DNA from 3 places in the Arthrobacter sp. BG5 genome. Region 2 is predicted to be linked to each of the others. Evidence: riboswitches for the same ligand, from Rfam matches in the RefSeq annotation. Region 2 holds a riboswitch; each other region holds the start of a gene.
What was found. Region 2 has a riboswitch for cyclic di-AMP ahead of AC1MBE_RS01975 (NlpC/P60 family protein). Riboswitches for the same ligand answer to the same signal wherever they lie in the genome.

Region 1: linked by a shared signal. The riboswitch ahead of AC1MBE_RS12185 (aggregation-promoting factor C-terminal-like domain-containing protein) and the one ahead of AC1MBE_RS01975 (NlpC/P60 family protein) in region 2 are both predicted to bind cyclic di-AMP.
Region 3: linked by a shared signal. The riboswitch ahead of AC1MBE_RS13050 (NlpC/P60 family protein) and the one ahead of AC1MBE_RS01975 (NlpC/P60 family protein) in region 2 are both predicted to bind cyclic di-AMP.

The regions. Positions count from the first base shown of each region.
Region 1 is NZ_CM155268.1:2,621,479-2,624,727, forward strand. It holds gene AC1MBE_RS12180 (glyoxalase superfamily protein) at 1-282, shown strand, start outside; gene AC1MBE_RS12185 (aggregation-promoting factor C-terminal-like domain-containing protein) at 424-1,176, opposite strand; cyclic di-AMP (ydaO/yuaA leader) riboswitch at 1,175-1,357, opposite strand; gene AC1MBE_RS12190 (HAMP domain-containing sensor histidine kinase) at 1,650-3,200, opposite strand; gene AC1MBE_RS12195 (response regulator transcription factor) at 3,222-3,249, opposite strand, start outside.
Region 2 is NZ_CM155268.1:443,807-447,055, forward strand. It holds gene AC1MBE_RS01970 (dihydrofolate reductase family protein) at 1-496, shown strand, start outside; gene AC1MBE_RS01975 (NlpC/P60 family protein) at 623-1,399, opposite strand; cyclic di-AMP (ydaO/yuaA leader) riboswitch at 1,404-1,596, opposite strand; gene AC1MBE_RS01980 (hypothetical protein) at 1,770-2,024, shown strand; gene AC1MBE_RS01985 (DNA alkylation repair protein) at 2,021-2,701, opposite strand; gene AC1MBE_RS01990 (choice-of-anchor D domain-containing protein) at 2,801-3,249, opposite strand, start outside.
Region 3 is NZ_CM155268.1:2,810,015-2,813,263, reverse strand. It holds gene AC1MBE_RS13055 (HNH endonuclease) at 1-403, opposite strand, end outside; gene AC1MBE_RS13050 (NlpC/P60 family protein) at 688-1,476, opposite strand; cyclic di-AMP (ydaO/yuaA leader) riboswitch at 1,741-1,899, opposite strand; gene AC1MBE_RS13045 (M23 family metallopeptidase) at 2,047-2,865, opposite strand; cyclic di-AMP (ydaO/yuaA leader) riboswitch at 2,870-3,113, opposite strand; gene AC1MBE_RS13040 (iron-dependent transcriptional repressor DtxR) at 3,234-3,249, opposite strand, start outside.

The DNA of each region.
Region 1 (3,249 bases), 1.6 Mb from region 2:
GACGAACGCCCCTCGGACGGCATCCGGTTTGTCCAGCTGACCCCGCCGGGCTCCGGCTGCTCGATCGCGATTGGCGAGGGCCTCAACGATGCCCCGCCCGGAACCGCCCCCAGCCTGCAACTGGTGGTCAACGACATCCAGGCGGCGCACCGGCAACTCAAGGACAACGGTGTGGACGTCAGTGACGTCGACGTCCAGGAGTGGGGGCATTTCGTGTACTTCGCCGATCCCGACGGCAACAAATGGGCGGTGCAATACATCCCCAACCGTTCCGCCGGCTAGGCGTCCGCTACTGCCCGCAGGTGGGTGCCACTGCCCGCAGCCGGCATTGGGGCACCGTGCCGTGGCCGGCACAAGAAGACCCCGGATCCTGTGGATCCGGGGTCTTCTTCTAGCGGGCCCAAGGCCCGCGGTGCGTGTGGTTTAGTACCAGTTGTTCGCGTAGTGGAAGTTCAGGGCGCCGCACGGTGAGCCGTAGCGGTCCTGCACGTACTGCAGGCCCCAGTTGATCTGGGTCCGGTAGTTGGTCCGGTAGTCAGCGCCGGCGCTGGCCATCTTCTCGGCGGGCAGGGACTGCACCACCCCGTAGGCGCCGCTGCTGGGGTTCGTGGCCGTGGTCTTCCAGTCGGATTCCTTGGTCCACAGCTTCAGCAGGCACTGCATCTCGCTGGCTGCCCAGCCGTGGGCGGGCAGTTGGGCGGCGGCATAGGCTTGCGCGCCGGCGGGGTCGTCGACGGCCACCGGCTTCGCCGGAGCGGGCGCCGGGGCCTTCACGGGCTTGGCCTTCGGGGCCGGGGCCTTGGCAGCTGGTTTGGCCGGGGCTTTCGCCTTGGCGGGCGCGACCTTGGCCGCCTGGGCCTCCACGTTCGCGGCGGCCGGGGATGCAGGAGCGTTGCTGCCGACGCGTTCGAAGTCCAGGGTCTGCAGCGACGCGGCAGTGTCCTTGGCCGCGTCGGCGGTGTGCGCGGCCGTGCCGGACGCTTGGCCCGCGGCGCCTGCCCCCAGCAGGACCGCAAAAGCGGATAGCACGACGGCGGCGCGCTTGCCGTTTGTCCTGAGGCCGGCGCGGGACAGGGCCGAAGTGCGCTTCGCCGGCTCGGCCCGGTGGCGGGCGCTCTCGGCGTCGGACGTGCGTTTAGCGCCTTCTGGGCGCGCGGGAGCCTTGAATTCAGTCATGTTCGCCTCTCAACGCCTACGGAGTTAGCTGTCGGGTTCGGATGCGAAATCCGGCCGCACGGAATCTCGACGTGGCGGCTTAACCCCAAGGGTGCATGGATGCAGAATGCCCGGGAACTCTGGGTTCCCCGTCTCTGCCTGGTCCATGGGAATCCGGGAAGCGGCAGAGTTTGGCGTCAGCCCGGATATGCGGCTAGATCGATGACCGCACCCTAAAACGGTACCGGACTTCCAGTCAGATGTCACATTTAGGTAACGGCACACCCCCGCGGCGGAGTGGCGTCTTGCCTTCGGGTCCGTGGCGGGCAGGCCCGTTTCGACGGTTCCCTGCGGCTTCGATGGTGCTAAGCGTCGGACGGGCACGGAACCGTCGAAACGGCGGGGCGGGGGTGTGCGGACCACCCGGGAGTTGCGTGTCAGCCGGGTCCGGTGCGGTCAGGATGTGTTGCGGGGGCTGTGGAAGTCCGGACCGGCTACGCCGTCGGCGGCACCGCGGGCAGCCGGACGGCGAACTCCGTCCGGCCCGGCCGGGACGTGACCTCGACGGTTCCCCCGTGCGCCGCCACGATCGACTGCACAATGGACAAGCCGAGGCCGCTGGTTCCCTCGGACGCCGCCGTCGCCACCGCCGTCGTGCCCGCCGTCGCGCCCCCAGGACGGGGCGACGGGCGGGAGGCCGATCCGGCCGCCGGGTTGGTGCGTGCGGCGTCGGCCCGGGCAAAGCGGGAGAAGACGCGGCCGAGGAATTCGGGGGCGATGCCGGTGCCGTTATCCGTCACGGTGACCACGGCGCTGCCGTCCGCCGACCGCGTGACGCCCGTGACCACCTTCGTCCCCGGCTCCGTGTGCTTGCGGGCGTTGGAGAGGAGGTTGGCGATGACCTGGTGAAGCTGGGCCGCGTCGCCGCGCACCAGCACGGGCTCGCCCGGGAGTTCCAGCTGCCAGATGCGGTCCGGGGCCATGACTTTTTCGTCGCTCACCGTCTCGACGGCCAGTTGGGTGAGGTCGACCTCGGTGAGCTTGAGCGGCTGCCCCTCGTCCAGGCGCGCGAGCAGCAGCAGATCCTCTACCAGGGTGGTCATCCGCTCGGACTGGCTTTGGACCCGGGCCAGGGACTTTTCCCCGTCGGGCGTGAAGTGTTCGGTCATCCGCATCAGCTCCGTATAGCCGCGGATGGCGGTGAGCGGTGTGCGGAGCTCGTGCGAGGCGTCGGCCACGAACTGCCGCACCTTCATCTCGCTCTCCTGCCGCGCTTCAAGGGCGCTGGAAACGTTCTCCAGCATCTGGTTCAGCGCGTAACCCACGCTGCCCACCTCGGTTCCCGGATGGGCGGCCGACGCCGGCACCCGCACCCCCAGCGCCACCTCGCCGGCGTCCAGCGGCAGGCGGGAGACCTTGGTGGCCACCTCGGAGAGCTGTTCCAGCGGCTTCATGGTGCGGCGGATGACGGCGGTGCCGGCGAGGCCGATCAGGACCAGGCCGCCCGCGGACACCACCCCCAGGGTCCACACGAGCGAGGCCAGCGTGTTTTGTTTTTCCGCCAGCGGGAGTCCGGTGACAATTATGTCGCCGTAGGGGGCCCGTACCGCGGTCAGCCGGTAGTCGCCGGCCGAAAGGCTGCGGTTCACGGGCGCACCGTCCGGGGTGAGCGCCAGGAGGACGGCGTTGTCCGCCGAGGAGAGGCTCTCGCGGGTGGCGTCTCCGGCGAGGAAACCGGCGCTTGCCACGGTGCCGTTCAGCACGCGTGCGTTGAGCGTGCCGATGCCCTGCCCCCGGGCCTCGAGGGGGTCCGGGCGGCCGCCCGGGTTGTCGGATTCCGGCCGGCCGAACTCGCTGGAACGGTGCGCGGCTCCCGCGAGCTGCCTATCGAGCTGCTGGGTGAGGAAGACGTCCATCGAGGCGTAGCTGAACACCCCCACCGCCCCGCAGATGGCCACGAGCAGTCCCATGGCGACGAGGACCAGCCGGGTGCGCAGGTGCCACGTGGACGGGTTGCGCCAGTCGTGCCCGGGTACGGGGGTCACGCCGGAAAGTGTGGGCACGGATCAGTCCGCCGGTTTCAGCACGTAGCCG
Region 2 (3,249 bases):
GGAGATTGACTGGCACCGGGTGGACGAAGAACTGCACAGCCACTTCAACGAGCAACTGGCCTCCATGGGGGCCTTCCTGGACGGCCGTGTCACCTACGAACTTATGGCCGGCTTCTGGCCGACGGCAGACCAGGATCCGTCCAGCACGCCGGCCATGGTGGAATTTGCCAAAATCTGGCGGGACATGCCGAAAGTCGTCTATTCCAGGACACTGGAGCGGGCCGACTGGAACACTACGGTGGTACACGACGTCGTCGCTGAGGAAGTACTGGCCCTGAAGGCGCAGCCCGGCGGCGACCTGGCACTGGGCGGGGCCGACCTGGCCGACGCCTTCCGCCGGCTCGGGCTGATCGACGAGTACTGGATCTACATCCACCCCGTCCTGATCGGACACGGCAAGCCGCTGTTCAAGGCTGCGGATGACAGGACCCGGCTCACGCTCGCGGGAACCCGGGCGTTCGGCAACGGCGTGGTCCTGCTGCGTTACACCCACTGAGGTGCGGCTTCGTAACACCGGCCAGGGTGCAGCGGCCGGGGTGCATCGCAGGCATGCAAAAGCCGGCGGCCGGCTGCCACGGTGGCAGCCGGTCGCCGGCTTTCGGAAGAGGCGCTGAGGCGGGTGTTAGGCGCCGGCGCGGACGAAGGTCACGCCGCCGGTGGCCGTCAGCCAGGACAGCGGGTGCTTGATCGTCTGGTTGCTGCCGTTCATGCCGCCGCTGATGACCTGGCCACCGCCCGCGTAGATGGCAACGTGGCCGGACTGGACGACCATGTCGCCGGGCTGCGGGGTGCCCACAACCTTGCCGTAGTTCATGAACTGCTGGGGACCGAGGTCGCCCACGCGGATGCCGGCAGCGCCGAGGGCCTTTTCGACCATTGCGGTGCAGTCCTGCGTGATGCCGATCTGGCTGTAGGCGGCCGAAAGCATCGCTGCGTTGACTCCGCCGGCTGCCGGGGCAGGCGCCGCGGCCGACTTCGCCTGGACGGTGATGGTGGGGGCTGCCGGAGCCTGTGCAACGACGGGCTGCGCTGCGGCGGGCGCCGCGGCGACGGCCGGCGCGGCGGCAACTGCCGGTGCGGCGACGGGCTTGGGCTGCTCGATCACGGGCGCCGGGGTGGTGGCGACTGCCGGGCGGTCAAAGCTGATCTGAACGGCGGAATCAGCGGTGACGGGCGTCGATACCTTGCTGCCAACGTCGACCGACGACGCCGGAGCGGAGTCGCGCTCGACCGGTGCAACGGCGGCGTTGGCTGCCATGCCGCTCGTGAGGACCAGGCCGGAGGCGGCAAAAAGAACCGCGGCCTGGCGGCCGATGGTGCTCGACTTGACCGAAAATGCTGAGCTCCGTCCGGCGGTTGCGTCGGACCGATGGCGCGCAGAAGTAATGCTTGAAGTCATGGTTGTAGCCTCTCCCAATGCCTGCGAGGTGAGCTGTCGGATTCGGATGGGAGGCACCCGGCCGCGGGCCCGTCAAAGCGGGCGCTGCGCGGCTTCACCCCAAGACCTGCGGAAAGTGCAGGTCAAATGTGGTTTCCCCGTCTCTGCCAGATGGTTGCATTCGGATCCCGGGCCGCGGCAGAGTTAGGCAAATCGGCTCGGGAGCGCCCGTATCGGATACAAACAGGCACCTATCCACCGTAACGGCAGCCGGCAGGAATGTCACATTCAGATAACGGGGGCCTGCTGTCGGCGGCGAAAAATCCCTAGGGTCCTGCTGGCCGCCACGCATAGGATGAAGGCATCCAGCGATCCCACCGGAGGCCCCACCATGAACAGCCACTGTGTCGCCATCTGCCAGTTGAGCGATCAGCCGCAGGAGGATTTCGATGTCAACACGGAGCTGCTGGTTCTCGAGGGGAAGGAAATCCACGTGGCGACGTGGGACGCCGAACCGCGCGACGGCGGTTTCGACATCCACGTCCTAAACGACCGGGTGGACGCGCTCGGTTTTATGGTGGTGACCGACTGGCAGTTCCTCGATGGCAAGGCGTACGCCGTGGTGGAACGCAGGTCGGAGCCTTAGGGAAGGCTGCCCGGCACTTGGTTGACGACGTCGGGGCCCGCCTCGGCGAGCAAGCGTGACAACGCTTCCCGGACCAGTCCGCTGTCGCCGTCCGGGCTGCTGCCGGAGCTGCCCTTCGCGCCGCCGGAACGGTGCGCCAGGGAAGTCCCGGCGAGCCGGACAAAGCGGTCCCAGTCGCCGTCTCCGGCCCGCAGCCCCCGCAACGGGGCCAGCACAGCAGCCCGCCGCAGCCATTCGTCCGGATCCTGGAGCCAGCGGCGCATCACGGCCTCTGCGCGGTCACGGGGTTGACCGTCCAGCCGCGCAACAAGCGGCCCCACGACGTCGATCGCCAGCGGATCGGCCAGCTCGCGCAGGCGCGCCGTGCGCAGGAAGCCCTCGACGCGGGTCAGGTCCGAGTTGTCCAGCAGTGCCAGGGACGACTGCAGCAGGACGACGGCGGCGAGCCGGCGCTCGAAGACGGGCACCGCCCACAATTCCGAGCTCAGCGCGGTGATACCGTCGCGGCCCAGGTGCCGGTAGCGGCGGAGCGCATCCCGGACGGTGCCGCGGACCGCACCGACGGAGGCGCCGTAGCTCCCCAGCTCCGGACCGCAACGGGCCTGGGCCTCGTCGGCCCGCTGCCAGGAACTTTCACGCTGCAGCGCCGCGTCGATGAAGTCACAGGCCTCGCTCATTGCTCCATTTTGACCTGCGCCAGCCGCTCGCGCCGAGCCGGGGACCTCCTGCCAGGCATCCGGCGTCCCGCACCACGCCCCGTCCCCTCTGGGCCGCCGTTAGCCGGTCACCAGCCGCGTGGCAGATATCCAGGTCAACTTCCCGCGTTGGAAGTTCGAGGCCCGGCCCACGGCAACTGAGTATTCGTCCGTAACCGGATAGCCCAGCCGTCCCCTCTCCCTGCCCAGGGACGACCACTTGGCCCGGATCGCTCCCCGAACGAAGTGGGCGCCGGTCTTCGGCGACCAATAAATCGACGCCCCGCCGGAAGCGGAGAAGTGGTTGTACCGCCCCACGCCATCAGGGGTACTCAAATCGTCGGCAATGGGGTACCCCAGCACCCCTCTCTCCCTGCCCAGGGACGACCACTTGGCCCGGATCGCACCCATAACAAAGTGCGCGCCGGTCTTCGGCGACCAATAAATCGACGCCCCGCCGGAAGCGGAGAAGTGGTTGTACCGCCCCACGCCATCAGGGGTACTCAAATCGTCGGCAATGGGGTACCCCA
Region 3 (3,249 bases), 1.4 Mb from region 2:
CGAAGCCGAGCTTCCAGCCCATCTCGGCCGGGGTGTGGTCGCCCTTGGCGTTATTGCAGCGCAGGCACGCCGCCACGAGGTTCTCCCACGAGTCCGCGCCGCCCCGCGATTTGGGCTGGACATGGTCAATGGTGTGGGCAGCCTTGCCGCAGTAGGCGCAGCGGTGGCTGTCGCGGCGGAGCACTCCCCTGCGGCTGACAGCCGTCAGGGTGTTGTAGCGCGGCCTGATGTAGCGGTTCAGCAGGATCACCGACGGGCGGCCGAGGATGTCCTGCGGGCCCACCACCGGGTCGTCCCCTTCGGCCACCACACTGGCCTTTCCGGTCAATACAAGGACCAGCGCCCGGCGGAAGGTGACTACCGCCAGCGGTTCATATCCAGCATTCAGAACGAGAGTGCGCATCCGCATACCTCTTCACGGCCGCACCCGCCAGGGGCACTAGGGCCGGCTGCCCTGTGCATGGTCGGGCTATGGATCGACACCACAAGAGTAAACACCCAAGGCCCGGATTGCCGAATTTTTCTGTGCCGCGTTTCCCCGCGCCGCGACGCCGGCGGCCGCAACCGGGCGCCCGCGCATCACCGTGTAGGGCCGCAGCCGGGCGGCCTGCTGCTTAACGGAAAGGACCCCTGCCGCAGGGGCAGGGGTCCTTTCACGATGCTTCGGGCTGATGCCCGGACTGGGTCCTAGCCGCCGACGCGGATGAAGACCGGGCCGGAGCCGACGTTGACGCTGTACAGCGCGGTGGTTCCACCGTTCCAGCCGCCGTGGACGGCCATGCCGTTGCCGACGTAAACGGCGATGTGGGCCATGCCCATGCCGCCGTTCTGGTAATAAGCGAGGTCGCCCGGCTGGGCCTCGGCAGCACTCACGGTGCGGCCCAGGGACAGGTAACCTGCCGGCCAGCCATGGTAGTTGACGCCGACGGCGGCCAGTGCGTTCGTGGCCAGCATGGTGCAGTCCTGCGAGACGCCGATCTGCGCGTAGGCAGCGGCGGCGATCGAAGCGCCCATGCCGCTGACCGCGGCCGGAGCCTTGGTCGCCACGGAGGCGGTGGTCGCAGCGCCGGTGCCGGCGGTGGCGGTGGCGGTGGAGCCCGCTGCCGGCGCGGTTGCGTCGGTGTTGGCTTCCTGGACCTGTACGACGGGCTTGGGAGCCTCGACGACGGGGCCCGGCGCGGTCTTGACCGCGGGCTTCTCGTAGGAGATCGCGATGGTGGAGGCCGCGGAGATCGTGGCCGGAGCGTTGGACTGTACTTCCATGGCGGAAGCGGACGTCGATTCGCGCTGAACGTTGGTCTCGGCAGCGTTGGCTGCGATACCGCTGGTCAGAACCAGGCCGGAGGCTGCAGCGATAACCGCGGCCTGACGACCCATACCACCGGCGTTGTCGCCGACGGCCTTAGCAATGACAGCCAGCGAGTTGGTCTTGGTGACCTCCGCGCGGTGGCGTGCAATGTTTGCACGAGTAGTCATTTAGTTCTCTCTTTCGTGATCCTAAGTGTCCGCACTGCTTGCAGGCGGGACTGAGGACGCTCCGGCATCTTGGGGGTACGCCGGATCGCCCCGAAACGGGTTTCTTAGCGAAGGGTGTACTGCGAAGACGCGCCAAAAGCGGGAACTGCGTTGCGTGATCCAGCCCGGGCGCCGGCAAGGGCGACGCGGAGCATGGAGTTCAGCGGGCTCAACTGAGCCTCGCCAGCGCGAAAACGCGCAGCATTGTGGCGTGAAGACACGAAAGTAGCCTCTCCCAATGCCTACGAGGTGAGCTGTCGGATTCGGATGGGAGTCACCCGGCCGCTCCGCTTCCTGGGAAGCTTTGCGACTTAACCCCAAGGTCTTCTTGCGAAGACCAAAATTGGTTCCCCCGCCCCTGCCAGACGATGTCATGCGAACGGACCTTGAGCGGTGGCAGAGTTAGGCAATCCACTCAAGAGCGCCAACTTCGGAGAAGTTGGCGTGCTTCATACGGTACAACAGTTGGGACTCAATGTCACATTCAGATCACGGCGTGTCACAGAAATGCGAGTCGTCCCTCGGGTCGGCTTAGAGCCAGCCCAGCGGATCAACGACTTCCCCGTTGACCATCACCTCGAAGTGGAGGTGGCAGCCGGTGGAGGCGCCGGTGGTTCCGCTCATCGCCACCACATCGCCGCGCGAGACCTGCTGGCCCACGTGGACGTTGGAGGACGATAAGTGGTTGTACGTGGTCTCCAGGCCGTTGCCATGGTCGATCACGACCCGGTTGCCGCCCCCGTAGGGGTGCCAGCCGGAAAAAGTCACGGTGCCGCTCGCGGCGGCGTGCACCGCGGTGCCGCACTGCGCGGCATAGTCCTGGCCGCGGTGGAATTCGCCAACGGCGCCTGTGATGGGGCTGACCCGGTAGCCGAACGGCGACGCGGTGACCATGGCGTCCAGCGGGGCCCCGAGGCTGCCGGCCGAGGCCGCACGGGTGATGGTGCCCACGGACTGGGCGCTGAGCAGCTGCTTGAGCTTGCTGTCCGGGTCGCCCTTGGTGGTGACCGCCGTGCGGTTGAAGTTGATTTCGGCGGCCGCTGCCTTGACCTCGGGCTGCGCTGCGGCGGAAACCGAGCCAGCCTTGCCGGCCTCGGTGGCCATCACGGGGCCGGTGGCCGGAACGGCGACGGTGAGGACCAGACCGGTGGCCGCGAGGGCGATGCCGGCCTTCTGACCCACACCGCTCACGGCGGCGAAGTCGGTTACCTGGCGGAACGGGCTGCGCCGGCCGCGGCGCTCGTCGCGGTGCGCATCGCGCGGGCGCTCGGTGAGAACGACGGCGGCCGGGCGCGGCTCCGGAGCGGGACCGGTCGCACGACGGCGGCCCCTGACGGTCTGGGTGGTCAAGAAGGGTTCCTCTCTGGATAGCCTGCGAAGTTAGCTGTCGGATTCGGGTCAGAGAGATCAAAGACCCGGTCCGCCGGTGCAAGCATCCAGACACAGGGGCGTCCTCAGCGGATCCCTCATGGTGTTTGCTCGCCGCTAGCGGACTTCACCCCAAGGCTGCTGAATCAGCAGCCGGTTGTGGTTCCCCCGCCTCTGCCAGAAGGTGACTCGCTTACTGGTCCGCTGGCAGAGCTCGGCTTCGGATCAGATAACGCTTTAGTATCGGTGCTAGTCATCAACTATAGGGGATTAAGGCAAGCGGTAATAATTCCGTTATCTCGCCTGTGCATAACGTGACAGCGGGTCCGCGGATACAGGAGGAGCCGAGGTTACCCGAGCGTAACG